DNA from 2 places in the Pedobacter sp. KACC 23697 genome. Region 2 is predicted to be linked to the other one. Evidence: riboswitches for the same ligand, from Rfam matches in the RefSeq annotation. Region 2 holds a riboswitch; the other holds the start of a gene.
The links. A riboswitch is a leader RNA that binds a small molecule or an ion and turns the genes downstream of it on or off. The one in region 2 is predicted to bind S-adenosylmethionine.
Positions count from the first base shown of each region.

Region 1: it holds a riboswitch for S-adenosylmethionine, as region 2 does, so the genes downstream of both, metH (methionine synthase) here and ABEG20_RS09165 (SusC/RagA family TonB-linked outer membrane protein) in region 2, are expected to answer to the same signal.

Region 1 is NZ_CP157485.1:4,988,314-5,003,048, forward strand. Features, by position in the region: gene der (ribosome biogenesis GTPase Der) at 1-938, shown strand, start outside; gene ABEG20_RS20385 (GNAT family N-acetyltransferase) at 1,123-1,632, shown strand; gene blaB1PEDO (PEDO-3 family subclass B1 metallo-beta-lactamase) at 1,846-2,559, opposite strand; gene ABEG20_RS20395 (GNAT family N-acetyltransferase) at 2,625-3,131, opposite strand; gene ABEG20_RS20400 (short chain dehydrogenase) at 3,245-3,841, opposite strand; gene ABEG20_RS20405 (histidine decarboxylase) at 3,903-5,036, opposite strand; gene ABEG20_RS20410 (S41 family peptidase) at 5,190-6,797, opposite strand; gene murQ (N-acetylmuramic acid 6-phosphate etherase) at 6,988-7,791, shown strand; gene ABEG20_RS20420 (hypothetical protein) at 7,905-8,471, shown strand; gene ABEG20_RS20425 (Bax inhibitor-1/YccA family protein) at 8,511-9,254, shown strand; SAM riboswitch class I at 9,543-9,646, shown strand; gene metH (methionine synthase) at 9,768-13,466, shown strand; gene metF (methylenetetrahydrofolate reductase [NAD(P)H]) at 13,602-14,555, shown strand; gene ABEG20_RS20440 (hypothetical protein) at 14,728-14,735, shown strand, end outside.
Region 2 is NZ_CP157485.1:2,318,139-2,336,649, reverse strand. Features, by position in the region: gene ABEG20_RS09170 (peroxiredoxin family protein) at 357-1,625, opposite strand; SAM riboswitch class I at 1,763-1,869, shown strand; gene ABEG20_RS09165 (SusC/RagA family TonB-linked outer membrane protein) at 2,189-5,356, shown strand; gene ABEG20_RS09160 (SusD/RagB family nutrient-binding outer membrane lipoprotein) at 5,368-6,798, shown strand; gene ABEG20_RS09155 (YtxH domain-containing protein) at 6,947-7,147, opposite strand; gene ABEG20_RS09150 (alpha-galactosidase) at 7,696-9,690, shown strand; gene ABEG20_RS09145 (alpha-galactosidase) at 9,744-11,954, shown strand; gene ABEG20_RS09140 (hypothetical protein) at 12,378-12,647, shown strand; gene ABEG20_RS09135 (HAD-IIA family hydrolase) at 12,734-13,516, opposite strand; gene ABEG20_RS09130 (esterase family protein) at 13,817-14,545, opposite strand; gene ABEG20_RS09125 (GDSL-type esterase/lipase family protein) at 14,612-15,199, opposite strand; gene ABEG20_RS09120 (fatty acid desaturase family protein) at 15,443-16,543, opposite strand; gene ABEG20_RS09115 (hypothetical protein) at 17,333-18,511, shown strand, end outside.

The sequences.
Region 1 (14,735 bases), 2.7 Mb from region 2:
ATAATACCGCTTTATATAACGAAATACATACTTTTTATGGATTTGGATTAGGCGAAGTATACCCTTTATCATCAATGACTGGCTCCGGAACAGGAGAGTTGCTGGATGAGATTGTTAAAAATTTCGAAGATATTCCGGAAGAAGAAAATCAGTTACCTAAGATTACCATTGCCGGTCGCCCAAATGTGGGTAAATCTTCTTTGGTTAATGCACTGATTGGTAAAGAGCGTAATATCGTGACTGCAAATGCAGGTACAACCCGCGATTCAATTAAAATCCATTATAATCAATTCGGGCATGAGTTTATGCTGATCGATACTGCCGGATTACGTAAAAAAACCAAGGTTAAAGAAAACTTAGAGTTTTATTCGGTAATGCGTACCATTAAAGCTTTAGAAGAGGCTGATGTGGTGGTATTAATGATTGATGCAGTGGAGGGAATTGAAAGTCAGGATATCAATATTTTCCACCTGGCCGAAAAAAACAAAAAAGGTATTGTCATTCTCGTAAACAAATGGGATCTGATCGAGAAAAATACACAAACGATGAAAGCTTTCGAAGAGCAGATTCACGAGCGGATCCGTCCATTTACCGATGTGCCAATTATTTTTACATCTGTACTGAACAAGCAACGTATCTTTAAAGCAATAGAAGCAGCTTTAGAGGTTTATAAAAACCGTAGCAAGAAAATCCCTACATCTAAATTAAATGATGTAATGTTGCCGCTGATCGAAAAATTCCCGCCACCGGCTTTGAAAGGGAAACATATCAAGATTAAATACATCACGCAGATTAACGCTACTTCGCCAATGTTTGCATTTTTCTGCAACTTGCCACAGTACATTAAAGATCCGTATAAACGTTTCATCGAAAATAAACTAAGGGAAAACTTCGATTTTTCCGGTGCACCGATCCAGATTTATTTCAGACAGAAATAGATGTGAGGTTTAAGGTTTAAAGGTAGAGGGCGTAAGGCCTAAAATAAAATTATTTAGACAGGGTTGTTTCTTAAAGAAGCAGTCCTGTTTTTTATTTTTAGTTAATAACAGTACGGCGGCATCTCGACTTCGCTGAGCTCTGCTCAAAATGACGATATTTATTAATTACTCTTACCTTTACAGCATGCAGTTACAAGTACAAAACAGTTTGTCAGCAGATATCGATACCATTTTCGGATTTTACAATATGGCCATTGCCCATCAAAAGAAAGTATTTAACAAACACTGGCAAGGCTTTAGCCGAGAAATGGTACAAACCGAAATTGATGAAAACCGTCAGTATAAAATTCTGGCAGATGGCACTGTTGCCTGTGTTTTTGCGGTTACGTTTAACGATCAGTTGATCTGGGGAGAACGAGATCATGATGCGATTTATATCCATAGGATTGTCACCCATCCCGCATTTAGGGGCTATTCTTTTGTAAAAGAAATTATTAAATGGGCCAAAGTTTTTGCTGCAGAAAACGGGATTAAATTTATCAGAATGGATACCTGGGCTGATAATGAAAAACTGCTCGCATATTACACGGGTTGTGGTTTTGATTATGTTGGTGTGGTAAGCATGGAAAAAACTGATGGTTTACCTAAACATTATGAAGGAATCAGTTTAAGTTTGTTTGAAATTGCACTATAGCAACTGAAAATTATCATAAATGATCATTGAGGCTATACCATAAGTATAAAATTGTAATCCTGAGCTTATCTAATAACTTCTTTTAGATGTTTTAAGACGCTTTGATACAATCATCAGGGTCATTTCAGGCTGAGCTCAACGTTGAAATTTTCGATGGAAAACTACTATTAGTGATACAGGCTCTTTTTAATTGTATAACGTTATAGGTATATTTTACTTTTTCTCCGTTAAAAGCTTTAGCGTATGATCTAAAGATTCCCTGTTGCCCCAGGCATCGTGTCCTGTGATAACAAATTTGGTATCGGGATATTTCTGCTTTAATTTCTGGATGCTTTTTGGCCATTCTGCTAAATCTGCTTCTCTGATATAGCCCAGATTATCTGCTTCAGTGCTTTTAATTAAACAGCCGCCGAATAAAACTTTATCTTTTGGAAACCAGACCACTATATTGTCTTTGGTATGTCCCTTGCCGGCATAGTAAGTGCTTATTTTATATTGTCCAACTGTAAAAGTGGTATCATTGGTAAAATTATAAGCCGCACGCGGCTCTTTGTTGGCTTTCAATAGCTCGTCGGTTAGTTTACTGGTATAGGTTTTTATACCCTTGCTTTTAAAAAAAGCCAAGCCACCCGCACGGTCGCCATGCGAATGTGTGGCAATAGCCAATACTACTTTTTGATGATGTTTGGCAGCGATAGAATCTAAAAATGGCTGAAATTGTTTGGAATCCCAAGGTGCGTCAATTACCACAACTCCTCTGTTGGTCACCAGGTATACTGCATTAGCATCTGTTACAGCGCCATTATAAGTGTTATAAGTAGTGTAGGCATAAAGATCGCCGGTTAAATGTTTGATTTTTAATTTCGGATTTTGTGCGAAAGAGGCAAATGCAGATAAACCAAATAAAAAGGAAAGAAAATAACGCATAAGGTAAAATTTAATAATTCTTTAAAATTAATGTCTTTAATGCAAACGAATAGCATTCATAGAAATTACTTCAATTCAATTTTCCAGCTTAACAGATCATCAACTTCGCCAATGTGGATAAAATTGTTTTTTTCTAAAATAGAATAAGAGGCCACATTGTCCTTTGTTGTAGCGGCAAAAATTGATCTGACTTTGGGCTGTTCCCTTGCCCATGCGATTAACCGGCCTACTGCTTCAGTCATAAAACCTTTACCTCTGAATTCTTTATAAGTACCATAACCTATCTCGATTTCACCATTTTGATCTGGCTCACCAACAAAACAAATATCACCGACCATTTTGTTGTCCGGTTTAGATATAACCGTCCACAAGGTATGATATAGATAATCTTTATCCTTGTCAAAAACATTAGGTAAAATTGTTTGTTCCAATGCCTCCTGGAGCGAAGGAGAGATGTTTTTCCTGGTTGGTAGAAGGCCAAACTCTTGTTCCAGAGAATGGTCATCTTTAATATATTTTAAAAGCTGATCGTGTGTTAAGGGTTTTAAAATGAGACGTTCTGTTTCTATCATGCTCGATTTGTTATACAGGCTAATATAAAGGTTGGTGTATTAAATAAGTGAAATTTTAAAATAAGCTTTGATTAAATCATGATATTCTGGACATGCTAAAAAGCCGAATCTTTTTAATAGACTTTAATTACCTGTCCCGTTAAAATGCCCAGTACACTTTTTTCACAGGCTTTAACCACTTTCTCCATGGTCACGGGAATTTCGCCGGGGAAAGAATCAAAATAAGTAGGAGAATCTTCAACCACGTTAGGGCTAATGGTATTTATACGGATACCGTTTCCGAGTTCTGGGGCAGCCGCCAAAACAAATGCATTTAAACCTCCGTTTATGGTGCTTAATGCTGATCCTGCAGCGACAGGGGATTCGGCCAATATACCCGAAGTTAATGTAAATGATCCCCCTTTGTTAATGTAATGCTGCCCAATAAGCACCAGATTTATCTGGCCCAACAGTTTATTCAGTAAGCCGCTCTTAAATACTTCACCCGTCATCTGATTTAGCGGTGCAAAAGGAGCTTTCCCACTTGTACTGATCAAGGCGTCGAAAGCACCGATCTGCTCAAACATGTTTTTGATCGATGTTTCACTGGTGATGTCTACCCGAATGTCGCCTTTGGTATGTCCTACACGAATGATCTCATGTTGGAGCGCAAAAGCCTCAGCTATTTTTTTACCCAGTGTACCTGTTGCACCTACGATGATTATTTTCATTTAAATCTGTTTAACGTGTATTATCATTAAACATTGGGGGATTTGAAATGTTTGTATACCGTCAATCAATTAATACCATTTCGGTTTTAAGGTCCGTAATCAGGAGGTCGATATGAGATTGCGTTACATTTGGCATGCAAATGATATGCGAATTGCCCTGCTCTGCTGCCAGTTGCCATTTTTTACAAATCCTCGCAGAAGGGGCAGGAAAGTTTACGGTAATGGCATTTTCGTTTCGCCAGGCATTAATACCTAACGCTTTAAGTTTTTGTTCAGTGTAAGCGGCAATTGCCAAACTGTGTAAGGCTCTGCTTTTTAAACCTGCTATGCCCAAATGTTTAATGGTATACCATAAAAATAAGGGGCTATGGCCATTTCTCGATCCTGTAATAGTAGTATCAACACTTCCGATATAAGCTACCGAACGGGCAATTCTATCACGGTTCGATTTTTTAACCACTACCACGCCACACGGCATGGGCGAGCCTAAAAATTTATGACCGCTAATGGCGATGCTGTCTGCGCCATCTTCAAAATCGAAGGCTGGCCTTGGTTCAATAAGTGCGCTATAGGTGCCGGAAAGTGCTGCATCTGCATGGATATAATAATGTTGGATGGCCAGTTTTTTCAGGATGGCTTTAATTTTAGCCACATCATCACGTGCTTCAGTCATGGTAGTGCCAATATTAGCCATCATAATAACAGGTATGTGGCGGTTCATGCTAATGGTGTACTCGAGATCTTCATAATCGATTTCTCCGTTGTCTTGGGTGCGGATAACGATATTTGGCATATTCAGTAAATGCAGGTTTTTTTGCACACTATAATGTGTAGCTTCTGAGTAATAAACCATTCCTTTAGGATGTAATTCTCGGGCAAGGTACAAGCCATATAGATTACCTTCTGAGCCTCCATTGGTAACATAACCCCACCAATTCTCGGCTGGTGCGCGAAAAAGTTCTGCAAAAAACTGGACGACTTCTTTTTCCAGTTCGCGCGATCCGACACCATAGGTAGAGGGAACAAAAGGATCACCAAGATTATTCATCGGGTATTTTAAAAAGTCTGAAAGCACTTGATAATCAAAATCTTTAGCTACCGGATAACCTAAGAATAAATCTGTTTGTTCCTTAACTTTTTCTAAAAGAGTTTCCAGAACTTGCTGGTCTTTTACTGCTAATCTGCTCACTTCCATAAATGATATGATTTGCAGACAAAATTAATAAAAACGAAATATAGTATTAATTATTATTTATAAATTAGAATATTATATTGTTATATGTTTTAAAGTAAGAATATAATTTTAAATTCATAAATTGATTTTACTTTCAAAGCATATAAAATATGGCTATTGAAGGTTAAGGAGTGCCTGCCTCACCGCATTATCGGTTTGGTTTACGGCCTTATAGTAGCCTACATCGCCCAGATAATAGCGACAAAGTAAAGCTTTAAGATCATTTAAGATCACATTTTTCGAATTGTACAATTGAAAACGATCTATTGCTACGTTTTTGCGCTGAAGAAACCCGATAAAGTCCTTAAAGTCGTTATCGTTTATGGTAAAGATATTGATGTTCTGTTCTACAAAACTCGCACTGTACTTATTGGTAAGAACATTAAATACGTAATCAGAAAGTATTTTCTTACTGACTAAATTACTATAAAACTTATTGTAGCCATTGGTGTCCAATTTCACAAATATATCTGGTTGGATACCGCCGATTGGCTTAACTTTTTTGTTCGGTTGGATATTTACACCTTCAGTTTTCTCAATAGAATCCTGGAAAGAAGTGCGGTCCCCTGTGAGTTCCCCATCCATCATCCGTTCGTCTAATTCATGTTTATAAGCGTCGTAACCTTTTTTGTAAGATTTTTGGATACTTCTGCCAGATGGTGTATAATATCTTGCGATGGTTAAGTTCAATGCAGAACCATCACCAAAAGCAAACTGCTCTTGTACCAAACCTTTACCAAAAGAGCGGCGGCCAACAATAATTCCACGGCCTAAATCCTGGATGGCTCCCGCTACAATTTCGCTGGCCGAGGCCGTATTTTCATTAATCAGTATTGCCAGCTTACCATTCTGAAAAGATCCGGTACCGGTAGAAAAATAATCGGTACGAGGCTCATGCTTGCCCTGGGTATACACGATGAGTTTGTTTTCGCCCAAAAACTGATCGGCCAGGCCTGTGGCTGATGTAAAATAACCACCTCCGTTGTCGCGCAGGTCTAGAATCAGTTTTTTCATGCCCTTTGCTTTCAGGTTATTGGCTGCAGCAGCGAAATCATTATCCGTATTGGCGCCAAATTTACTGATCCTTACATAACCAGTTTCGTTATTAATCATATAGGCTGCATCAATACTGCTGATGTTTACTTTACCGCGGGTTACCATAATGCGGTTGCTCTGTGGCGCTCCCGGGTGCAAAAGCACTACGCTTACACCAGTTCCGGATTTACCTTTAAAACGGCCGGTAAGCTGCTCTTTGGGGAGGTTTCGTCCGCTTACTACTGCAGTATCAATACTCAGAATCTTATCACCCAGTTTAATCCCTGCCTGATACGCAGGTCCATCCTTAACCACGCCGGTAACCATCATGGTGTCATTAAGCATATAATATTCTATGCCTACACCTTCAAAATTTCCCTCCAGGTTATCAGTCATATCCTGTGCGTCAGTTGGCGGCAGGTAAACACTATGCGGATCAAGCTGGTGCAGCACACTATCTATAGGTAAGTTCTGAAGCGAATCAGTATTGATATCATCAACATAATTACCGTTGATGATGTGTAAGATTTCGTTTAATTTTTCGTCGCTATTTTGAGCCAGCTGAGGACTTTTTTTAACGCCAAAGCCTTGATCTTTAATGAATTTTATGCCCAAAAACATCCCAACTATTAAGATTACAGAATAGCTTAAAGCGATCAGTATGTTATTTCTGGTATTTTTTTTCATTGGCGCTACCGCAAATTTATGAAAATTAGCGGGTTGATATATTTTTTAACTGTATTTTCATGTCTTTTGTTTATAATATTTAACATTAAATAACAACTGGACGAGTCAGTTAAAATTTATGGCAGATATTTTTTAAATTTTTAGCCTAGTTTTTAGAAAGAATTTACCGAATTTTATCAAAATTAAATTTATGGATAGAGTTACCGAGCAAGAATCTAACTATAACCACATTGATCAGATGTCGGTATTAGAAGTTTTGCAGGGCATTAATAACGAAGATAAAACTGTAGCATTTGCGGTTGAAAAATCTTTGCCTCAGATCGAAAAATTAACATCGGCCGTGGCCGGGCGGATGAAAAAAGGCGGTCGTCTCTTTTATATAGGTGCAGGTACCAGTGGCCGTTTAGGTGTGGTAGATGCTTCAGAGTGCCCCCCTACTTATGGTGTGCCATTCGATTGGGTTGTGGGGATTATTGCCGGCGGAGATACCGCAATTAGAAGAGCGGTAGAATTTGCTGAAGACAATGCCGAACAAGCCTGGAAAGATCTTCAGGAATTTGAGATTAATGAAAAAGATTGTTTGGTTGGCCTCGCAGCTTCAGGTACTACACCATATGTAATCGGTGGGTTAAACATGGCACGCAAACATGGTGTTTTAACGGGCTGCATTGTTTGTAATGCCGGTGGACCTATTGCTGCAGAATCTGATTTCCCTGTTGAAGTGGTGGTTGGACCTGAGTTTATTACCGGCTCTACCCGCATGAAATCTGGTACGGCGCAGAAAATGGTATTAAATATGTTAAGCACTACAGTGATGGTTCAGCTGGGGCGTGTAGTTGGCAATAAAATGGTCGATATGCAGTTAACTAATCATAAACTGGTAGACCGCGGTACGCAGATGGTTGCCGATGAACTAAATATTGGATACGATGAAGCCGCTGAATTGTTAACCCGTTATGGAAGTGTACGTAAAGCCGTAGAAGCCGGACATTAAGAAATGAGAAAAGGATAGAATGAGTGAATGAAAGAATTAGTGAGTGATATCATGTAAGAGTAGCATTAATCATTCCCTCATTCAAAACTCGCTCATTCAATAATTAGAAAAGTATGCACGAAATTGAGCCTTATTACCAGTGGAGAGATGATTATATTTCGGCAGAAGATGAGCGTTCGCCATTTTATAATACCGAATATTCTGAACTTTACTTTGATAAGCAGATATATAATTTTTTATTGCACCCACAGTGGGATGAGTTTGGTTCAAGTACATTGTACATGAAGGTATTGTATGCCGATTATGATCGCAATTATGCCATCATAGAGTTTTTAGGCGAGTGGAACGATGCCATCAATAACGACATAATGTTACTGAAACGCGATATTTTGGAGATGATGATGGATGAAGGGCTTAATAAATTTATCCTGATCGGCGAAAACGTGCTGAATTTTCATGCTTCAGATGATAGTTATTACGAAGAATGGTTTCAGGAAGTAGAAGATGGCTGGATTGTTGGGGTAAATTTTCAGGAACACGTTATCAACGAATTTCGCGATAATAACATCGATTATTACATTAATTTTGGTGGCGCTTTTGACAATCTGCCATGGCGTACCTTAAAACCGTTACAGTTCTTTAAAAAAGTTGAAGAACTGCTGACAAAAAGATTGAACTAAATATTTATTTTTATATAATTTATCACACAAAAAATTAAAATGGAACAACAAAATTATCAATATCAGGACAACAGTGTTTTCGTTCAGGAAAGATCTGTTTCTAAAAAATTCTTTGCCAACGTTTTCTTATGGATGTTTGTGGCATTGTTATTATCTACGCTTTCTGCCTTTTATATTTCCAACAGTGAAAGTGCATTAAGATCGTTGATCGATTTTGAAACCGGTAAAAGAACTGCGTTAGGTTACGTAGCCATGTTTGCACCACTTGGATTAGTCTTATTAATGGGCGCGGGTTTTAACAAATTATCTTATGGTGCACTATTAGGCGTTTTTGTACTGTTCTCTGTTTTATTAGGAGTAAGTTTAAGTTTTATTCTATTAATTTATACCGGAGCGTCAATAATTACCTGTTTCGCCGCCGCCGCTGGTATTTTCGGTATCATGGCATTTATGGGTTATACCACTAATATTGATCTCAGTAAGTTCGGTCCCATCTTGATGGTAGGTGTTGCGGGATTATTTATTGCGAGCATTCTTAACATGTTTATTAAAAGTGAACAATTTAGCCTGATTATGGCTTTTGTAGGCATTGCAGTATTTACTGCCTTAACGGCTTATGATGTGCAGAAAATCAAAAGAATTGGGATGGGAATTCAGGAGAGTGGAGAAGCAATTCCAGAAGCAGATACTAAAAAACTGGCAATAATGGCTGCTTTGAATTTATATTTAGATTTTATCAATATTTTCCTTTTCTTACTGCGTATTTTCGGAAGTAGAAGATAATGGATAAGTTTTTAGCAATTACTGGTTTTCTATTGGTTAGTGTATGTATTCAGATGCTGATCACAATTTTTATAACTGATAACGTCTTTGTAGTAACTTCTGGCAGTGGGATTTGGATGACCTATATGGCATTTTGGTATAATAAAAAATATGGAAGAAAAGTAAACCGTTAATCTTAAAAACAGAACAATATTCTTAAGGCCGTGCAGAATTGCATGGCCTTTGTAATTTTATTTGGCAGCCAAGCGATAAATTTTGGAATTGATGTAGCTTTGTTGCATTTTTGTATGCTTATTAAGAAAGACGGAGGGATTAGACCCAACGAAGTCTTAGCAACCTGTAACCTACAAGGTGCTAAATTCTATTCTGCAAATAGCAGAAAAAGATAAGTTTAGGATTACGATTCACGTACCAACTTTTTAAATAAGCCTTTTAGGATGTAATAATGTATAATGGAAGATATATGATGTGTCTTGCCATTTTCCATTTTCCATCCCACATTTTACACAACAAATGGGTATAAGAGAAGAATTAGAAAAACGTATTTTGGTGATTGATGGTGCAATGGGTACCATGATTCAGCGATATAACTTAAGCGAGGAAGATTTTAGAGGGGAACGCTTTAGAAACCATCCCTGTGATGTAAAAGGCAATAATGACTTGCTTAACATCACGCGCCCGGATATTATCAAAACAATACATCTGGAGTACTTGGCAGCTGGTGCCGATATTATCGAAACCAATACATTCAGTACACAGCGCATTTCCATGGCCGATTACCAGATGGAAGATCTATCCTACGAAATGAGTTTCGAAGGTGCACGGGTGGCAAAAGAGGCTGTAAACGAATTTATGGCTGCAAATCCAGACCGTAAATGTTTTGTAGCTGGTGCTATCGGGCCAACAAACCGTACCCTTTCCATGTCGCCGAATGTAAACGATCCTGGTTTTAGGGCGGTTTATTTTGATGAACTGGAAGAAGCTTATTACGAACAGGTACGTGGATTGGTAGATGGTGGTTCTGATGTATTGTTGATTGAAACCATTTTCGATACTTTAAATGCTAAAGTGGCTATTGTGGCCATTAAAAAGTACGAAGAGGTAATTGGCCGTAAGTTGGAGATTATGATTTCAGGTACCATTACCGATGCTTCCGGACGAACACTGTCGGGGCAAACTGCCGAAGCTTTCTTAAATTCGGTAATGCACGCAAAACCCCTTAGTATCGGTTTTAACTGTGCTTTGGGAGCAAAAGAAATGCGTCCGCATATCGAAGAACTGGCTGCAAAAGCCGGTTGTTATGTTTCGGCCTATCCAAATGCAGGTTTACCAAATGAATTTGGTGCTTACGATGAGCAACCGCATGAAACTGCCCATCTGGTTGATGATTTTATTGCCTCAGGTTTTGTAAATATTGTTGGCGGCTGCTGTGGTACCACACCTCAACATATTGGCTGTATTGCTAAAAATGCACGAAAAGCAGAACCCAGAAAATTACCTAACCTTCCGCCTTACATGCGTTTAAGCGGGTTAGAACCGGTAACCATTACACCTGAAAGTATTTTTGTAAATATTGGAGAGCGGACCAATATTACCGGATCTCCAAAATTCTCCAAACTGATTTTGGGTGGCGATTATGAAGCCGCATTAGCCGTAGCGCTGCAACAGGTTGAAGGTGGCGCACAGGTAATTGATGTGAATATGGATGAAGGAATGCTCGATTCGGAAGCCGCCATGACCAAATTCTTAAACCTCATTGCCTCGGAGCCAGATATTGCAAAACTGCCAATCATGGTCGATTCATCCAAGTGGTCGGTGATTGAAAATGGTTTAAAATGCCTGCAGGGAAAAGGGATCGTAAACTCTATTTCCTTGAAAGAGGGTGAAGATAAATTCCGGGAAAGTGCCCGTAAAATTATGCAGTACGGTGCTGCCGTAGTGGTAATGGCTTTTGATGAGCAGGGACAGGCAGATAACTATCAACGCCGGATAGAAATCTGTAAACGCAGTTACGATATACTCGTAAACGAAATCGGCTTCCCGCCAGAAGATATTATTTTCGACCCGAATATTTTAACGGTAGCCACCGGATTGGAGGAACACAACAATTATGCAGTTGATTTCATTAATGCCACCCGCTGGATCAAAGAAAACCTGCCTCATGCTAAAGTGAGTGGAGGGGTTTCTAATATTTCGTTCTCTTTCAGGGGAAATAATGTGGTGCGCGAAGCCATGCACTCCGCCTTTCTTTATCATGCCATTCAGGCTGGGTTAGATATGGGGATTGTAAATGCGGGAATGTTAGAGGTTTACCAGGAAATTCCACCAGAATTGTTGGAAAGAGTGGAAGATGTACTTTTAAACCGGAGAGAAGATGCCACGGAGCGTTTGGTAGAATATGCCGATACCGTAAAATCAAAAGGTAAAGAAGTGGTTAAAGATGAAGAGTGGAGAAAAGGTTCTGTTGAAGAAAGATTATCCCATTCTTTAGTAAAGGGAATTGTAGAATACCTGGATGATGATGTGGAAGAAGCCAGGCAGAAATACGCCCGTCCAATTCAGGTAATTGAAGGGCCGTTAATGGATGGGATGAATATCGTCGGGGACCTTTTCGGCGCCGGAAAAATGTTTTTGCCCCAGGTGGTAAAATCGGCCCGGGTAATGAAAAAGGCGGTTGCCTATCTGTTGCCTTTTATTGAGCAGGAAAAACTGGATAATCCTGATCAGGACCAGAATTCTTCGGCAGGAAAAGTATTGATGGCTACCGTGAAAGGCGATGTACATGATATCGGTAAAAATATTGTAGGTGTGGTATTGGCCTGTAACAACTTCGAAATTATAGATATGGGTGTGATGGTTCCGGCGCAGGATATCATCAAAAAGGCTAAGGAAATAAATGCTGATATTATTGGTTTGAGTGGATTGATTACCCCGTCACTGGACGAAATGGTTCATTTTGCCAAAGAAATGGAACGCGAAGGGTTTACCATTCCGTTGATTATTGGTGGCGCAACCACATCACGGATCCATGCTGCGGTAAAAGTAGCACCAAATTATTCAGGGCCAGCTATCCATGTGTTAGATGCTTCCAGGAGTGTTACTGTTTGCAGTACTTTGATGAATCCGGAAACGAGAGAGGAATATATAGCCGGCATCAGGGCTGAATACGATAAAGCACGCGAAGCGCATTTGAACAAACGATCAGATAAACGCTTTAAAACTTTAGAAGAAGCGCGCGCAAACAAGTTTAAAATTGATTTTCAACCAAATTTACCTGTTCCGGAATTTACGGGTACCAGGGTTTTTGATCATTATCCCCTGGAAGAGTTGGTTCCTTATATCGATTGGACACCATTTTTCCATACCTGGGAACTGCGCGGCAGTTATCCGAAAATTTTCGACGATAAAAATGTTGGAGATGAAGCGAAGAAGCTGTTTGATGATGCACAGGTTTTGTTAAAACGCATCCTCGACGAGAAATTATTAACCGCAAGAGCGGTAATTGGTTTCTGGCCAGCGAATGCAGTTGGAGACGACATCGAGTTGAGCGTTGAGAGTGCTGAGTTGGGAGACTCCAAGCCCCAAACTCCAAACTCCAAACTAGTCAAAATTCACACCCTCCGTCAACAGGCCGAAAAAGTAGATGGGCAGCCTTATTATGCTTTATCTGATTTTATTGCGCCAAAAGAAAGCGGAATTCAGGATTATTTTGGTGGTTTTGCCGTAACTGCCGGTATTGGGATTGATGAACTGGTGAATGAGTTTGAGTCCAATTACGATGATTACAACAGCATCATGGCCAAAGCACTGGCCGATCGTTTGGCAGAAGCCTTTGCCGAACGTATGCACGAGCGTGTGCGTAAAGAGTATTGGGGGTATGCGCAGGATGAGAACCTGAGTAACCAGGAACTGATTAAAGAAGAATATGCAGGTATTCGCCCGGCACCAGGTTATCCTGCCTGCCCTGAGCATACCGAAAAGGGAACTTTATTCCAATTGCTTGATGCGGAGAATAAAATAGGTTTGCGCTTAACTGAAAGTTATGCCATGTATCCAACAGCTGCGGTAAGTGGGTTTTACTTCGCACATCCCGACTCACGGTATTTTGGATTGGGAAAAATTACCAAAGACCAGATTGAAGATTACGCCATCAGAAAAAATATGCCGGTTGAAGAAGTAGAGCGGTGGTTAAGTCCAAATTTAGCTTATTAACCCTTCGTTTTTATCATCCTGAGGGCAACGAAGGATCTTTAAACGAAGTATGAATATGATTTGCAGTTAAAAAATAGAAACTGCCATTATGTATGTGATGCTTCATTAGCATTCAGCATGACAATTAAACCAGGTATGAAGATTACAGACCATATTAAAAATGCAAAGGGTAAAACCTTATTCTCTTTTGAATTATTACCACCTATTAAAGGGCAAAGTATACAATGGATTTATGATGCGATAGAGCCCTTGTTAGAGTTTAATCCGCCTTTTATTGATGTAACTTCGCTGCGCGAGGATTATATTTATAAAGAGCAGGCCAATGGATTGCTTCAAAAGGTATCTTACCGTAAACGTCCGGGTACGATTGCCATTTGTGCAGCCATTATTCATAAATATAAAGTTGATGCCGTTCCGCATCTCATTTGTGGTGGATTTACCAAAGAAGAGACTGAAAATGCATTGATCGACCTACAGTTTTTGGGGATTGATAACGTTTTGGCTTTGCGTGGAGATGCCCGTAAGGCAGATGGTAATTTCGTGCCAACTCCAGGCGGACACTGTTATGCTACAGATTTAATTGAGCATATCAAGAACCATAACGAAGGTAAATTTCTGCACGAAGATGTAGAAACCTTTAAAAGTGATTTCTGTATCGGCGTTGCGGGTTATCCTGAAAAACATTTCGAAGCACCCAATATGAATACTGATTTTAAATACCTGAAAAAGAAGGTTGAAGCAGGAGCAGAGTTTATTGTTACGCAGATGTTCTTCGATAACCAGAAGTATTTCGATTTTGTAAAGAAATGCAGGGAAAACGATATCAATATTCCGATAATACCGGGATTAAAACCAATAAGCACCTTATCACAGCTTAATGTATTGCCTAAGATATTTCACATTGACTTACCTGATGAGTTAACAGATGCGCTATCACATGCTAAAAACAATAACGAGGCAAAAGAAATTGGTACTGAAGCGATGATTAAACAATGTAAGGAACTGATTGATTTTGGTGCCCCGGTATTACACTTTTATACCATGGGCCGTCCTGAACAGACCAAACAAATTGCAAAGGCTATTTTTTAGTAAAAATACCCCGCAGGTTTTTAAAATCTGCGGGGTCTGATCTAAACCATTATTCGAAAAATCTCCCTGCTTTTGTAAACTTGCGCATTACATCTGCTCAATATTTCAAATTCCGACAGAACATTAAGTTTAAATTATTGTTTTTAATGTAATAGCATTTATATTTGTAACGATGAAATC
Region 2 (18,511 bases):
TTTTTGTTGCACAAACCAAAATGTTCCCGCTGAGCCTTCACAAAAAGATAGAAGCGGAAAGAAGGAATGCTGGAACCGAAGCGCACTGCACCGCCTTTCCAAAAAAGGAAAAAAATATGCTTTTTTGGAGCGCAGGGCCATTCGCGACGATCAAAGATTGTTCCCGCGCTTCGCTATATCCTTACGCTGCGCTTTAGGGATGCCGCTTTGCCCGGGGCTAAAAACACCGTTACTGCTAAGGACAGAGTTTGAACCGCTATTTTGTTCCTATTGATTGGTGTCTCACCAACTAATGTTAGTATTCAAAAGATTCTTCACTTCGTTCAGAATGACATACAGGAAGTGATTTATGATGCTTATTTCTTCACCAGCGAATCAATTTCAGTATTAAATTCTTTCACAAATTCCTCATAAAATTTACCGGTGGCCGGGCCATTAAAACCGGTATGGATCTGGGCTACATTTCCCTGTTTATCGATTATTATCGTAGTTGGGAACGATAAAAATGAATCAAGTGCAGGCAATGATTCAGATACCGCTTGTTTGTCGGCTGTGCCTGCCAAAACCTGATCGTATTCGATACCAAAGCGATCGCGGAAACGGCTCATCACTTTTTTGGCATATTCGGGCTCGGTAGAACGTTCGTAATGCAAGGCAATAATTTCTACGCCGCGGTTTTTATTCTTTTTATACCATGGCGCCATAAAAGTAGCTTCATCAACGCAATTAGGACACCAGCTGCCGGTAATGGTTAAAATCACTACTTTGTTCTTGTATTTTTCCTCTTTTAATGAAATCTTTTTACCATTTACATCAGGGAAACTGAAATCGAGTGTTTTGTATCCTTTTTTCAGGTAGGTAAGTTGATAAGGATCCGGCAGGGCAGCATCTTTATTTTTGGTTCCGGCAAAAGGCTGACTGCCTCTTGCACTTAAAACTTCACCCTTTAAAGTGCCATCTGCCCCGAAAGTTCCTTGGTAATAAGCAGGAGAGGAGCCAATAAAACTCGAAAGTTGAAATTCATTCCCTTCCACAATACCTTCAAGATAGCGTGAATCGCCGGTTACACGGAGGAAAGTTCCCGTCAGTTTGTTTCCCGTTTGTTTAAATAAACCTACTGTTTTTTCTTCTTTGCCATTCGGAGAAGTAAAAATTACATCATAACTTCCGGAATAATCGGCTAAGGCGGGTTTATCTGTTTTAAAACGGTAATTTTTGCGTTCGGCATCAATTATTAAAGGTTTTCCGGTTTTATCCTGTTTACGTAAAGTTCCTGTTAACCGATCGCCATCTATTGCAAAAGCCAGTTCATTATCAAACTGATCCAGTTTAACAAAAAGTGAATCGGCCGTTTGTTTCACCAGACCACCCTCAAAACTTTCTTCGGCATTGCGGAAATACAATTTCTGTTGACCGCTTTTTTCCTTAATCTCAAAACTGAAAGGGATTTCGAGACCCTCTTTTACTTTAGCTACACCACGCCAGTTGCCTGACGCAACAAAAGCTTTTGCTTTTTTTTCTTTAGCTTTTGCCTGTTGGTTATTAGCTGAAACAGCCTGATTTTGAGCAAAGGTAATGGAGGTTAATATAGCCAATACGGCCGTTAATAAGGTTTTTATATTCATTGAAAAGTATATTAATCTACTAATTTAGTCGACAAATATACGGATGAAATAACCAAAGAAAAAATATTTTAATAAATATCTATAAAAACTATAGGATAAATGGAATTAATTATACCTTTGCCCCAGTTATTTTAAAATACTTATCAAGAAAGGCGGAGGGAATGGCCCGGTGAAGCCTTAGCAACCATCTAATTTTTAGAAATGGTGCTAATTCCATCCCGGATGAATCCGGGGTAGTTAAGTCAGTTGTTTGCCTATCTTATTAATATATGGAGCACTTCTGATTTAAGGGGTGCTTCTTTTTTTGCCCGGAAGCTGCTCTTGATAAGTAAATATGTATTATAGAAAATCATTGAAATGAAAAAAACAGACGAGCTAAAATCCATTGATGCAAAGCCTAATGCCTATTTCCGAATGCGTATGCCCTGTTAAAATAGCATTCTTTTAACAGGCTTTTTTGATCTGACCATTCCTTCTTATTCTTTAATAAAACACGGTTTTGGCCGTGCAGAAATTGTTATTGCCAAATTTTTATCCTTAATCTAATCATTAATTACACACACATGTTCACAAATTTTAAATTAATAGCGTTTGTTTTGCTGCTTTTTATCACGCAGCAATTATTCGCTCAAAATGCCACCATTACCGGAACGGTGAAATCGGCAGATGGTGAGACACTACCGGGTGTTTCTATATTTATAAAAGAAACCAAACAAACCACCATTTCTGATGCTAAGGGTACTTTCTCGATAAATGCACCCGAAAAGGGCACATTAGTGTTTTCATATATTGGCTTCAGAACGCAGGAAATACAGATCAATAAAAATGCTGGCCCGATTTCGGTCATCCTTCAATCGAGTGATAATGCACTGGATGAAGTAGTCGTTACCGCATTGGGAATTTCGAGACAGAAAAAATCGCTTGGTTATGCTGTTCAGGAATTAAAGGGGCAGGATTTGTCTGAAGCAAAAGAATCTAACCTGGTTAATGCACTGGCCGGGAAAATAGCCGGAGTAAGGGTAACCAATAGTCAGGGAAGCATGGGATCATCCCGTGTAGTCATCAGAGGGGAAACGTCTATAGCCGGAAATAACCAGCCACTATTTGTGGTTGATGGGATTCCGGTAGATAATTCGCAGTTAAATTCTGCGGGCGCAAGAGATTATGCGAATGCCATTTCAGATATCAATCCAGAGGATATTGAATCAATCAGTGTATTAAAAGGACCAAACGCAGCGGCACTATACGGCTCAAGGGCTGCCGCAGGCGTAATCTTAATTAAGACGAAAACCGGTAAATCAAAAAAAGGATTGGGCATTGAGGTTAACTCTAATGCCGTGCTGGAAACTTTGCTTACCCTGCCGGTTTACCAAAATGCATTTGGACAGGGGTCGGAAGGTAAGTTCAGTTATGTAGATGGGGCTGGTAAGGGCCTTAATGATGGGGTAGATGAGAGTTGGGGACCAAAAATGGATGGTAGACTAATTCCGCAGTTTTTTTCGAAAGGAGTGGCGGTTCCATTTGTAGCTCATCCTGATAATGTCCGCGATTTCTTTCAGACAGGATATTCATTAAATAATGGTATTGCTGTGGCAGATGCAGGCGAAAAATATGATTACCGGATATCTTATAATAACCTGAAACAGGTAGGTATTGTGCCTAACTCCGGTCAGGGTAAAAACTCATTTGTATTAAATACTTCACTAAAGATAACGCCAAAACTGACTTTAACGGCCAATGCAAACTACAGCAAGCTGAGTACTGATAATTTACCTGGTACAGGTGGTTCAAGATCAACCAGTACGATGTTACAATTTACCTGGTTTGGCCGTCAGGTGGATATCAACCAGCTGAAAAATTATCTGGATGAAAATGGAAAAACGTTTAACTGGAACAATAGCTATTACAGCAATCCATATTGGGTAGCTTACGAAAATACTGTATCGCAAAACCGCAGCCGGATAATTGGAAGTTTAGCGCTTAATTATAAAATTATTGAGGGGCTTGATTTCAATTTCAGATCAGGAACAGATTATTACAACGACAGGCGTAAGGTTAGAATCGCTTATGGTACCAATGGAACACCTTTTGGTTCTTACACCGAAAGTGCCTTTACCGTGAGCGAAAATAATACCGATGCAACTTTAAACTTTAACAAACAGATAAGCGATGATTTTAGCTTAGAATTGTTGGGTGGTGGTAATATCCGCAGACAATATATCGAGCAAAATGACCAGAGCGCACCTAAGCTGGCCATTGCAGGGCTTTACAACCTTAAAAATTCCCGCGATCCCCTGGTTTCGTCCAATAATTTATCTCGTTTAAAATCGTATAGTGTTTATGCATCCGGACAGATCGGTTTCAGAAATTACCTTTTTGCCAACATTACGGCACGTAACGATTGGTCGTCTACTTTGCCGGCGCAGAACAGATCTTATTTTTACCCGTCATTTAACGGGAGTTTTGTGGCCACAGAAGCTTTTGATATTAAAAGCGAAGCCCTTAACTATTTAAAAATACGTGCAGGTTGGTCTAAAGTAGGTAAAGATGCAGATCCTTACCGTTTAATCAATACCTATGTATTCAGTGCGCCATTTTATGGTAATCCTCAGCTTACCACGGGTGCTATCGACCTGAATCCTAACTTAAAGCCAGAAACGACTACTTCTACAGAACTTGGGCTCGAAGCGGTATTCTTTAATAAAAGACTGCGGTTTGATTTAAGTGCATATAACACCAATAGTTACAACCAGATTTTAGCCGCCGATGTAAGCCAGAGTACAGGTTTTAGCTCAAAATTGCTTAATGCCGGAAAAATCAATAATAAAGGAATTGAAGCACAATTAGGTATCACCCCAATCAAAAAAGCCTTTAACTGGGATGTAGATTTCAATTTTGCCGCAAACAGGAGCAGGGTAATTGAGCTGGATGCTGAAAAACTGCTGACTAATTATGTGGTGGCCACAAATTCGGCCCAGGTGATTGCAACAGTTGGTCAGCCATATGGCTCATTGTTCGGAACAGCATTTTTAAGGGATGGTAACGGCAACATCATTGTTAACGCTACTGGTGCACCGGCCACAAATCCAACCAAACAGGTATTGGGAAAATATACACCAGATTGGATTGGCGGCGTTTACAATACCTTTAGCTATAAAGGCATCAGTTTAGGTGTATTGGTTGATGCCAGTTTTGGCGGCTCTATTTATAATGGAACTTACGCTACAGGAACTTATACGGGCGTTTTAGCTTCCACACTTCCGGGAAGGGCAGCTGAATATGGCGGTATTTCTTATTATTATCCGGGTAATGATAAAGCCAATGGAACCATTCGGGTAAATGGAACTGCACCGGCAGGTGTTACCGTATATGACGACGGGATTATTTTTGATGGTGTAACGGCTGATGGCAAACGGAACGAGAAGATATTGCCTGCTCAGCAGTATTACAAAACCTTTAGAAATATAGACGAAGCAAATATTTTCGATGCTTCCTATGTAAAACTGCGTGAGGTAAAATTAAGCTATAATTTACCTGCAAAATGGCTGCGTCCGTTAAGTTTACAAGGGGTTTCGGTATCACTTGTTGGCCGTAACCTGTGGATTATTCACCGCAACACGGTTGACATTGATCCGGAAGTGGCTTTTAATACAGGTAATGGTCAAGGTTTGGAAAGTTTATCTAATCCAAGTACCCGCAGTTATGGTATCAACCTGAACGTTAAATTTTAAATATTTCCATCATGAAAAATAAGAAACTATATATACTGGCTATTTTGGCAATTGCATTTTCATCATGCAAAAAAGAATTGGATGAGGTAAATATCAATCCCAACGCACCTGAAGTTGCACAACCCGATTATTTGCTTACCGGAACAACCAAAGCTACAGTAGATACCTACTGGGGCGTAACCAATAACATGAACTCCAGTTTACTGTTCGCGCAGCAATGGGCTAAAGTGCAATACACAGAAGAAGACCGTTTTATTTATTCGAACAGCAGTTTCACGGCATTATGGTCAACTGGTTATGCCCAGAGTATTGCCGGTTTTAATAAAATTATCGAACTGGGCGATGCACAAGGCAATGCGAACTATAAAGGTGTTGCGCTTGTACTAAGATCATGGACATTTTTACTGCTTACCGATGCTTATGGCGATATCCCATACTCGCAGGCAGGAAAAATAAAACAATTTGTTACCCCCGTTTACGATAAACAGAAGGATGTTTATTATGGTATTTTAAACGATTTGAAGTCAGCACAGGCCACTTTAGATCCTGCAGGAAAGGCTATAGCCGGTGATGTGATTTATAGTAACAATATTGCCTCGTGGAAAAAGTTTGCCAATTCGTTGAGGCTTCGCATCGCCTTGCGTATTGCAGATAAAGATCTGGCTAAAGCCAAACAGGTAATTGATGAAATAAAGGCGGAAGGTGGTGCTTTTCTCAGCAGTAATTCAGAAAGTGCTGTTCTAAAATATGATGTATCACCACAGCAAAACCCGGTAGCAGCTTCATTCGAAACCAGAAACGATTACCGGATCAGTAAAACCATTGTGGATAAACTTAATTCTTTAAATGATCCACGGTTGCCTGTTTATGCCAGTAGAACCGAAAATCAGCCACAAGGTTATGTAGGTATACCCAATGGTTCAACTAACTCTGAGGCCAGTGCGATAGGTTTGGCAAATTCTTCTAAACCTGGTGTTTACTTTTTAGATGCCAAGGCACCGGCTGTAATTTTTAGCTATGCCGAATTACTTTTCGACAGGGCAGAGGCGGCCGCGAGAGGTTTTATTGCCGAAGATGCTGAAGATTTATATAAGCAGGCCATCAGGGCATCTTTTTTACAGTATAATATTGGTGGAACTGTAGTTGAAGATTACATTAAGCAATCCGGAGTAGTTTATAGTACGGCCAATTATAAAAAATCAATTGGCGAGCAAAAATGGATAGCCTTATTCGGTCAGGGCTTAGAAGCCTGGGCAGAACAGAGAAGGTTAGATTATCCACAGTTAACGGCTTCGGTAAATACAGTGTTGAACGGAAAAATTCCGGTACGTTTTATTTATCCCGGAACTGAACAATCGTTAAACGGGCAGAATTATAAAAACGCAGTAAGCAGTCAGGGAGCAGATTTGTTAACCACCAAACTTTGGTTCGATGCTTTTTAATGGCGAACCGTCTCTCTGATTGATCTGTGGTGCCGGATGTTACCGTCTGACACTAAAACAAAAAAGTCCCGGTTTTAAACCGGGACTTTTTTGTTGATCAGAGAAAGAGATATTTAGCCTCTTCAGGCTCTTTATGATCTCCGGGTATTCATCTCGCCAAATCTTCAGCGGCATTGCTCACCCTGCTTTTCAGGTCTTCTGTATAACCTTTTGCTTTATCGGCCCATTGTGGTGCACGATCTAATAATTCATCAACGATAGATTGTCCTGTAATTGGATCTTTCTTCGTGATATATTTTACGCCTGCATATACTGCTGCGCCAATAATGGCTGTTCTTAAAATTCCCATGTTCTTTTCTGTTTTTTAAAATTAACATTTTGAGGTCGTTAAAAGTTTTAGACAATGCTAAATAACCTTTGTTACAAATGATGTGCTGCCGGATGTTACCATCTGGCAGATCGGTGATTCTACTGTTGGATTAATAATTTTAGTTGGGGAGATTCGTCGACTCCGCTGAGGATGACAAAACGAGTAAAAAATCACTCCAAGGATTTTCCGTGCTAATCCGTGTTTATGTGGCAAATTATGTGTTTGTATAATTGCCATCATGCTTAATTTTTTGCCAATTATCCCTATTAAATTTATATATTTCGGAGAATTAACTGCGAATAAATCGATTAACCAGATATCCTGCATGAATAAGAAAAAGCTATTCAATGAAATTAAAGAATTGAGCATCCTAAATTAAAATCACTCCTTACAAAATAGCTTCAACAATGCCACAAAAGGTAAAAGTTAAAATAAATGGAAAATTGAGCACCATCACTTCGGTTAAACTTTAGAAAGACATGATTTGTAGATTTTTATTCAGGTATCTGGTGCTCCTAATTTTCAGTATGTTATTCCTTTTTACCACACGGGCTTCAACAATTATTATACCTTATGGTAAAAGTGGTAAAATTGATTATAATCTTAAAACTGGCACCTTCAATGTGTCAGAAAGTGCGAAACAGCTATTGTTAAAAGGTTTTTCACAAGCCGAATACCAGAAAAAGCTGTTCAGCTCAAAGGATTATAAAGTAATTACCTACAGTAAAAAAACTATTCATGACGGATTTGGCAGGGGCCTTAAACACGTCTTTCTGCTAAAACAGGCTGGTTTACCAACTATGCAACAAGTGTTTTATACTTATAATGGTAAAAATTATTTCATGATCAGCTTGGTATTAATTGGCGCTGATTTATCTATTAACCGAATTATTCCTTTAAACGGCAACCTGATCGATCAGGAATACGCCGACGTGCCTACCAGTCTATTTGTACCTTTTGATAATGATACTTTCATTTCTTACAATACTATCCCCTTAACCGCTAATATCGCCAATTCTAGTGCTGAGGTTACATCATTATATCATACTCAGTCGCGGAAAGGTTTTGTAATCGGTTCTATTGAGCATGGCAACTGGAAAACAGGTGTTATTACCGCAATGGACAATACTAACAAAATCAGCGTACAGGCCATCTGCGGTTTTACCGAAGAAAGTATTACCCGCGATAAAATTCCACATGGTTATTTAAAGGGTAATTCGGTGGGTTCGGCAAAAGTATTTTTTGGTGCTTTTGATGATTGGCGTTTGGGCATGGAAACTTATGCCAAATTAAACAGGATTTCGGAACCTCCCATTGTTTTGAAGTGGAAGAACGCTACACCGGTAGGCTGGAATAGCTGGGGGGCAATGCAGGAGAAAATTACACCCGAAAAAGCCAATCAGGTAGTCGGTTTTTTTGCAGATAGTTTAAAAAGTTTCAGGAGTGGTGGCACAGCTTACATTGACCTCGATTCGTATTGGGATAAACTGTTAAAAGGTGGTTTAATGGGCGATTACTCCAAATTGAAAGCCTTTGCCGATTACGTCAAATCTAAAGGCTTAAAACCGGGCATCTACTGGGCACCTTTTGTTGATTGGGGTTTTGCAGGCGGCGGCAACCGCAAAGCCGAAGGAACCGGCTACAGCTTTGGCGAAATGTGGACAAAAGTTGGTAATGGTTACCATGATATAGATGGCGCAAGAGCGTTAGATCCAACACATCCGGGTACGCGGCAGCGTATTGCAGCCGTGATTAAGAGATTTAAAGAATGTGGTTTCGAAATGATTAAGATCGATTTTTTAGGTCATGCGGCCATCGAGTCTGATCACTTTTACGATCCCAAAATCACCACTGGGATGCAGGCCTATAAAGCCGGAATGGAATTTTTATTAAAGCAGCTTGATGATAAAATGATGGTTTATGCGGCCATCTCTCCGAATCTGGCTTCAGGTCGGTATGTACATGTGCGCCGCATCGCATGCGATGCTTTTAAATCCATAAAAGATACCGAGTATACTTTAAATAGTGTAAGTAATGGCTGGTGGCAAACTTACCTATATGATTATATCGATGCAGATCATGTGGTTTTTTCTGATCAGTCAGACGGTGAAAATACCGCAAGGTTTTTATCTGCCATCGTTACGGGAACCTGCATCATTGGCGATGATTTTTCTCTTCAGGGCAAATGGACAGGTACCGCAAAACGGTTATTGAACAATACCGGAGTGCTAAAGGTTTTGGAAGATGGAAAAGCATTTGTTCCGGTTGAAGGCAACAGGGGCAAATCGGCATCACCATTATTCATAAAACAAACTGGCAACATAAAATACCTGGCTATTTTTAATTATAGCGATCAGATAAAAGCTTTTAATATCGACTTTTCAAGAATGGGTTTGAAAACAAACGATATTTATAAAGCCGAAAACCTGATTAACCAAAAAGCAGCAGATCTTAAAAATAACCAAATGCTCAGTTTAGCAGGTAAGGATGCTGCGATCTTTAAAATTACGCTCAAACCATGACTAATAATCAACCCTTTATCTATAAAAATTAGCAATTACTATTGAAGACACAAATGAACAAACCAAATCAATTTACAGGTTGCATTAGGCATGGCGCGTTGGCTATTGCCTTTTCCACTTTTGCCCTTACCAAGCTTAATGCACAAACCATTATACCCATCGAAACCGCCCAAAATGCGCTGGTTTTGCAAGCTGATGCTAAAAAAGATGTAAATACTATATTTTTTGGAAAAAAACTGGTTGATAAACAAGAATATGCTCATATCGGCAGCCAGTACAAGCAAACAGAAGATTATACCGGACAGTTAAATTCGGTTTATACACCATCGGGATCGCGGAACCTGGTTGAACCGGCCATTAGCGTTACCCATGCCGATGGCAATAATTCACTGGATCTGAAATATGTTGATCATACCGTTATCAAAATAGATGATAATGTAAACCTGTTAAAAATCAGGCTAAAAGATCCGGTTTACAATTTTGAAGTGACCCTGTTTTATAAATCATTTTATAAACAGGATGTAATAGAGCAGTGGACCGAAATTAAGCATAATGAAAAAGGAACGGTTGTATTAAATAAATATGCTTCTGCAAACCTGCATTTAAAATCGCCACATTTCTGGCTTAACCAGTACCATGGCGATTGGGCAAAGGAAATGCAGCCCGAGCAAAGTGAAATTACCCATGGCATTAAAACTTTGGATAGCAAATTAGGTACCAGGGCCAACCTTTTTCAGCCATCTGTTTTTATGATCTCGATGGATAAACCCGCCGAAGAGAACACGGGAAATGTTTTATATGGTGCTTTGGAGTGGAGCGGTAATTTCAAGGTTGATCTGGAACTCGATTATCAGGATAACCTGCGTATCATTGCCGGGATGAATAATTATGCTTCACCTTACAGCTTAAAATCAGGCGAAGTTTTTGCCACTCCTGCTTTTTTATATACTTTTTCTGACCAGGGGAAAGGCGAAGCAAGTAGAAAATTGCAGAGCTGGGCACGCAACTATAAAATATTGGATGGTAAAGGTAACCGCCTAACACTTTTAAATAATTGGGAAGCTACTTATTTTGATTTTAACGAACAGAGGCTTGCTGAATTGTTGAAAGATACCAAAAAACTGGGTGTCGACTTATTTTTACTGGATGACGGTTGGTTTGGCAATAAATATCCCCGTAACAGCGACAATGCAGCACTTGGCGACTGGCAGGAAAACAAAAGGAAGCTGCCAAATGGCATTGCCTCTCTGGTAAAAGAGGCTGATGATGTAGGTACCCGGTTTGGGATCTGGATCGAACCCGAGATGGTGAGCCCCAAAAGTGAACTGTATGAAAAACATCCCGATTGGGTGGTGAAACAGCCAAACCGTCCAGAATATTATTTCCGGAACCAATTGGAACTTGATCTGTCGAATCCAAAGGTGCAGGATTTTGTTTTCGGGATAGTTGACGGGTTGTTTACCAAAAACCCAAAACTGGCTTATATTAAATGGGATTGCAATGCGGTAATTTATAATGCTTACTCCGCACACCAGAAAAATCAATCGCATTTTTATATCGATTATGTTAAGGGTTTGTATAATGTTTTGCAGCGTATCCGTGCCAAATATCCAACCGTACCCATGATGTTATGTTCCGGAGGTGGCGGAAGGGTAGATTATGCTGCACTTCAGTATTTTACAGAGTTTTGGCCCAGCGACGATACCGACCCACTGGAAAGGATATTTATGCAATGGGAATATTCGTATTTTTATCCGGCCATCAGCACGTCCAATCATGTAACTGACTGGGGCAAACAACCGATAAAATTCCGTACTGATGTAGCCATGATGGGTAAACTGGGTTTTGATATTGTAGTGAGTAAGCTGCCTGAAAAAGAACTTCAGTTCTGCCAGAGCGCTATTAAAAACTATAATGAGGTAAAAGGGATTATCTGGCAAGGCGAACAATACCGGTTGGCCGATCCGCGAAACGGTAGTGTAGCTTCGATGTTGTACGTAAACAAACAGAAAACGGAAGGTGTAATTTTTAATTACCTGGTCAATTACCGTTATGGTGCAGGCAGCAAATATCCGGTTAAATTAAATGGATTAGATGCCGAAAAAAAGTACCAGATCCGGGAAATTAATCTGTTTCCTGATACCAAATCACCAATTGATGCCAGCAAAACCTATACAGGAGATTTCCTGATGAATATCGGGTTTAACCCGGTTTTAACTACAGATAGAACAAGTGTGGTACTGAAGTTTGAGGAAGTAAAATAATAAAATATATTTCCGTGGTTCCTGTTTCCGTGGTTCGTGGTGACACGAACCACTTGCAATATTCAAACAATTTTTTCTTAACCCGATCATTGCGGATCGGAATACCATTAAACCACAGAAATCACTGAGGAAAGCGCTCAGTGTGCATTGAGTTGATGATTATCTGATATGCCATTCTTGCTCTCATACATTCGTTTGGTTTTTGCCTCCACACAATGGCGTCATCTCAACCAAAGTGGTGCAGTATAGAGAAGAAATCTACCTGAATGGGTTGATCTTCAATTCGGTACGCTTAATAATGAATTAAAACTGCGCCGTAATTTTAACAATTTCATAATGCTGGCTAATCATCTTGCTAATACCATCTGTTCATATTTGTTTAGAAAGGCGAACCAAATCATAATACGATTTAAGCACAATAATATGAGACTGATTTCTTGCGTGGCGCTATTGATGGTTATACCAGCAATTGGCCTTTTAACCAAAGCGAATAAATTTACTGACAAAAAAACGCCTGACAGGCCAGTGCATGAGCAGATTGCAGGTGATTCAGCTACATTAAATTGGTTTAATCGGACCGGTGTGATTGCTAATTTCTGGTATACACCTAATATATCTACAACTGATTATCGTTTAAGTTATTTTAAGTCTGTACATCCTCATTCCAGTCCATTTTTCACCTATTACCATTAACCAATAGCCAATCAAGTTTAAGACACTAGACTAATTTCTCCGGACTAAAGACTTTGGACTGAGGATTCAGGACTCAAAACTCCAGACTATTTATTCTCCCACCAGGTTAGCGGAAATTTTATTTCATCAACAGAGCTTGCAATCATATCAGGTTTAAAGGCATAATGTCCTAAAGTATCCTTGCTTGATATACCCGAAAGCACTAAAATGGTTTTATAACCCATCTGTACGCCGCCCTGAATGTCAGTTTCCATCGTGTCGCCTATCACGGTGGTTTCACTGGTTTCCAATCCTAAAAATTTACGTGCCGAGCGCATCATTACCGGACTTGGTTTACCTGTAACAAAGGCTTTTCTGCCGGTTGCTTCTTCAATCATGGCTGTAGTGGCCGCAATTCCCAGGTTATTCCATCCAGGTTTCTTTGGCGATGGGTCTCTGTTGGTGGTGATAAATTTAGCGCCTGCCAGAATCATATCAACCGCCCGCTGAACCATTTCCAGTGTAAAGTTTCTGCCTTCTCCCAATACTACAAATTCTGGATCGGTATTTACCAGCGTAATGCCATGATCGTGTAAACTGCTTAATAAGCCACCTTCTCCCAATACATAAGCAGTACCGTTGGGACTTTGGTCTGAAAGGAATTTTCCGGTAGCCATTGCGCTGGTATATACATGGCTTTCTTCAACCTTTATGCCCAGTCCTTTTAATTTACGTACCACTTCCAATGGCGTTCTTTGGCTGTTGTTCGTCATAAACGCGAAAGGGATGTCTTCATCTATCAGGTTTTTAATGAATTTGTCTGCTCCGGTGATGAGTGCCTCTCCACTATAAATCACCCCATCCATATCAATTAATAATCCTTGTTTCATGTTTTTAAAGTTTAGTCTGTTTATTTGCAAACTTAATATTTTCTTGTTCAATCAATGTCAAGGTAAAGTTTTTGTACAGTCAGTTTTAGCCCGATTGACCCTGCTGTGCAATGTTAACGATTAGATTGAGCATATCGTAATGCGGGCCCTTTAAGATTAGCTTCGCTGGGCACTTTGTAGTTCCGGCATGTGCGTTAACGAAGATCGTACCAATGGATTTTGATAATGGAAACGTTGTAGATATTTGTTTATCAGTATGTTAGCCTAACAGTTAAGTAAGACAAGGTACTTAGTGAAAAATTAAATGTAAATGGGCACCATTTTTCGCCAGTAATGGGGTCTGTGTGCATTACTTTCCCAGGTATGAAACTGGTTGGGGATACCTTTGTCCCATAGCAAACTGCTCAGGTGTTGGTTCTCGCTTAAAAAAGGATCAGTTTCGCCTACTGCAAGGATAATTTCCATATTTCTAACTGCCTGTAAAAATCGATCATCGTTTAAGTTCGCCATGTATTGAGCGGGCATGTTAAAATAAACGCCGTCGTTATGAAATCCATCCATTAAGTCTCTAAAATCGCCAATGTTATTGGTAAGGTCATATCGGCCGCTAATGCCAACAGCTTTTTTAAATAACCAGGGATATTTCAGGGCCAGGTTTATGGCATGATAGGCGCCCATGCTGCAGCCGGCAGTTTCAATATAATCACCATTGTTTTTCTGATCAATAAGCGGTAATACTTCTTCAAGGAGGTATTTTTCATATTGTAAATGCCTGTCTATCCTTACCGATGGAAATACCTCATCATTATAAAAACTCTCTCCATCTATACTGTCTACACAGAAAATTTGAAGTTCACCGTTTTCAATCTGCGCACTTAATGAAGCGATAATACCCCAGTTTTCGTAATCGTAAAATCTGGCCATCCGGGTGGGGAAGAAGATAACTGCTCTGCCTGCATGGCCGAAAACAAGAAGCTCCATGTCTCGCTGAAGATGCTGGCTGAACCATTTGTGATATTCCCTGTTCATCGCGTTAATTCTTTTTTGGGAAAATTAAGGCATCAATGTTATCAGAGTATTAATTAAGCGTAATAATTAACCTAATTTCTCTTTAACTGCACTGGCCCATAACCGATAGCCTTCTTCACTCAGGTGAAGACCGTCTTGATCGTAAAGTGCAGGGTTTGGCTGGCCATCTTTATTAAGCATTTTCTTAAAAACATCAATAAATTTCCAATGGCTGTTGAGTTTAATAATTTCACTTTCAATCAGGTTATTGGTGTATCTGAACTGATCAGCCATTTGCCAGCGGGTAATACTGGGTTTTAAAGAAATAAAATAACAGGGTAATAGGCCAAACCGTTGGTTAACTTTAACCATCAGCTGTTGAAAAAAAATAAATATTTCCTCCGGATTTCTGCCATCGCCAAGGTCGTTATCACCTGCATATATCACAAGCGCCTTTGGCCTGTAGTCAGTCATAATCCTTTCAAAAAACCATACGCATGCCGCTAATGTAGAACCACCGAAACCTAAATTGGTTACTTTCATGTAATCAAAATCATCATCGAGACTATTCCATAACCGGATAGATGAGCTGCCATAAAAAATAACCCCTGGGTGCTCCCGGTCTAAGCGATGCGCCCTTTCCAACTGTTTAACTTCTTCTTCGTACCAGTACATATCGTTAAAGATATAAAGATCTGCTTCTTGAAGTGATGTATTGTATGTTAAGTTTATGTTATGAGCTGCTGGTTTATTGGTTCATTAGTTCTTTGGTTGTGCATATTGCCCGGTTTTTAATGAGAGCAGAAAACTTACTGCCTAAATTTCTTAATGATCAAATAAATAGCTTTTAAAGATTTTTACCATTTAATTAAATTTAAGAATTAAGTCTCAATCATCGATCTTAACTGATTTAAGCAATTAAAGATGATCAGTTAAATTAGTTTCAGGTCGTCCCATTTTTTTTAAAATGCGGTAATGGGAGCGGAGTGCCGAAAGAAAAGTGGTGTTTTCGTGATAAGGCAATCCAAATTCTAATGCTGTTTGTTTTACAATTATGGAGATTCTGCCATAGTGGACGTGGCATATTTTAGGGAAAAGGTGGTGTTCTATTTGTCGGTTTAAGCCGCCTAGAAAAAATGCCGGGATAGGCGATTGGGTTGCGAAATTGGCTGTAGTACGCATTTGATGTTCGGCCCAGGCTTCTTCCATATTGCCTGCTGCATTGGTTTTGGGAAAAGTTGTTCCTTCTACTACATGCGCCAATTGAAAAACAAGCCCCATGGTTAAGCCTTGGGCCATGTGTAAAACGACAAAGCCGATTGCAATTTGCCACCACGAAAACGGCATAATCATGATCGGTAAACCAATAAAAATTAAATAATAAATAAATTTATAGAAAAACAGGTTAAAGTATTCGATCCTGGGATGCTTGTTCTTGCAGGCACCTACACTCTTTTGAAAAAACTTTTTATAATCTTTACGAAACACCCAGGATAACGAAGCCAGGCTATAGAGCGGAAAAGCATACCATTGCTGAAAACGTTGATGGGGTTTTAACTCATCCTCCATACAGATGCGTATTAAACCCGGTGCTACTTCAATATCTTCATCATGACCGGGAATATTGGTATACGTATGGTGCACCACATTATGCGTAATGTTCCATACATATGGACTCGCCCCAACCATATTAAAAATAAAACTAAAAAATGAATTGGTCCGTTTAGAACTCGAAAACGAACCATGAATAGCATCGTGGCAGATGTTAAAACCAATAAATGCACAGGTTATGCCAAGTAAAGTGGTCATGATCAGAAGTGTAAAACCGTTCAGGTTCAAAAGGAGTATAGAAAAGTAGAGTGCCAGAAAAATGGTCAGGAAAAGAAAGGCTTTAAACCACATCAACACATTGGCGTTGATACTCCTGTTGTTTTCTTTAAAGTCGTTGTTTACTCTGCGGCGAACTTCCGAGTAGAATGTATTCCCTGCTAAACAAGGAAATTTTGCTTTTAATTTCATGATCTTATGCGCTAATCTACCCCATGTACGAGGTCGATGCTCCAAGTTCATTAAGCTTAATGTATAACCGGGCTAATTGGCCAGGTTTTGTTATAAACGTAAACTATTGTGTTTTAGTTTTTCACGAAGATAGTAAATTAACGTTGATGCATCAGCAATCACGTTAAATAAGTGCGATTGTATTAATAAAAAAAGATCAGGCAATAATATTTTAGTTCCTGATTATAACTAACCGGAAAATTCCACTCCATCCAGATACAGGCTACTCACTGTAATTCCTCTTATTAGCTGCATAAATATGGTACCAGATGTACAGAATCCATATTAACACCACTGTGCTATAAACCAATTCGGGTTCAAATGAATCCTTTGTTATTAACAACGCAACGGAGGAGATCAGGGCAGTCAGGAAGAAATAAAGAATATTTTTCATAACGTACTGATTTTATGATTGTTGTATTGAGTACAATATAATAAAATTTATATAGTAATTAAAGTTTTTTCCGAAATAATTTACCTGATTGTGATGAAGGCGCACCTATTGTGTTTAAAATGACTCTTTACAGATCAGATTAAGGGCTTTTTGCTGGTTTTCTGATACAATTTAAACTCTTTTGTAAAAAATTCTTGTATAAAACAATTAATCTAATTTTCACCATAATAAAATACGTGGATTTTAACCAGATTGGTAAATAAAGCGGATAAAACAGCACAAAATTGTGGCAATAAGGCATTTATATTTTATGTAAGTTTACCCCACACAAACTAACCAGGATTAATAACACACAAATGATTAAATTTTCTTTAAGCTTAATTTCTTTTACACTAGTTTTTTTTGGATTAAGAAACTTTTTTAGCGAACCACAGATCCGGCAGGTATCGCCACCCGGATTAACCATTACAAATTTCGCCGGACCCGACGTTACACCAAGTCCGGCCTGTTTAGCTGTAGCACCAACAGGAGAAGTATATGTGGGGGTAGATATGATCGGATCTTTAGGTAAAGATCCTGGTAAAGGCCATATCCTTAAGTTGATAGATAAGGATAATGATGGTAAAATGGATGAACATATAGATTTTGCTGAAGTAGATAATCCCCGCGGAATTATTGTACAAGGTAGCCAGGTATATGTATTGCACACTACTTTCTCAAAAGAAACAAAACAGGCTACAGGCATGAATTTGGTTGTTTTTGAAGATAAAGATGGCGATGGGAAGGCTGATGGACCTGAAAAACCCCTTATCGAACATATCAGTAACGCAAAATATATTCGCGAACGCGGTACCGATCACGCCACCAATGGTATCAGGATGGGCATTGATGGATGGATTTACATCTCTGTCGGAGACTTTGGATTCCATGATGCCGTAGACCGTTCAGGTAAAAAGCTGACCATGTTAGGTGGGGGCATTATGCGCGTTCGTCCGGATGGAACTGAAATGGAAATATATACACACGGCACACGTAATGTTTACGATGTAGCTATTGATCCTTATATGAATGTTTTTACCAGAGAAAATACCAATGATGGCGGAGGCTGGAATGTACGTTTCTCGCACCACATACAATCTGGCGAATATGGTTACCCGGTTTTGTTTCAGCATTTTACTGATGAAATTATTCCGGCACTTGCCGATTTGGGTGGTGGATCCGGTACAGGAGCATTATTTATGGATGAACCCAACTGGCCTGAACAATATAACCACGTACCCATGATGGCTGATTGGGGCCGAAGTATGCTTTATATCCACAGGGTTACTGCTGACGGACCAACCTTTACGCAGAAAGATGAAGAATTTATTAAACTACCACAGATTACAGATCTTGATGTAGACGGATCTGGAAGGTTATACCTTTCAGCTTGGGATGGCGCAGGATATTCCGGCAGTCCGAATAAAGGCTACGTTGTTCGGGCAGTACCTAACAACTGGACCTACAAAGCTTTTCCGGATGTTAAAAAAGCTTCT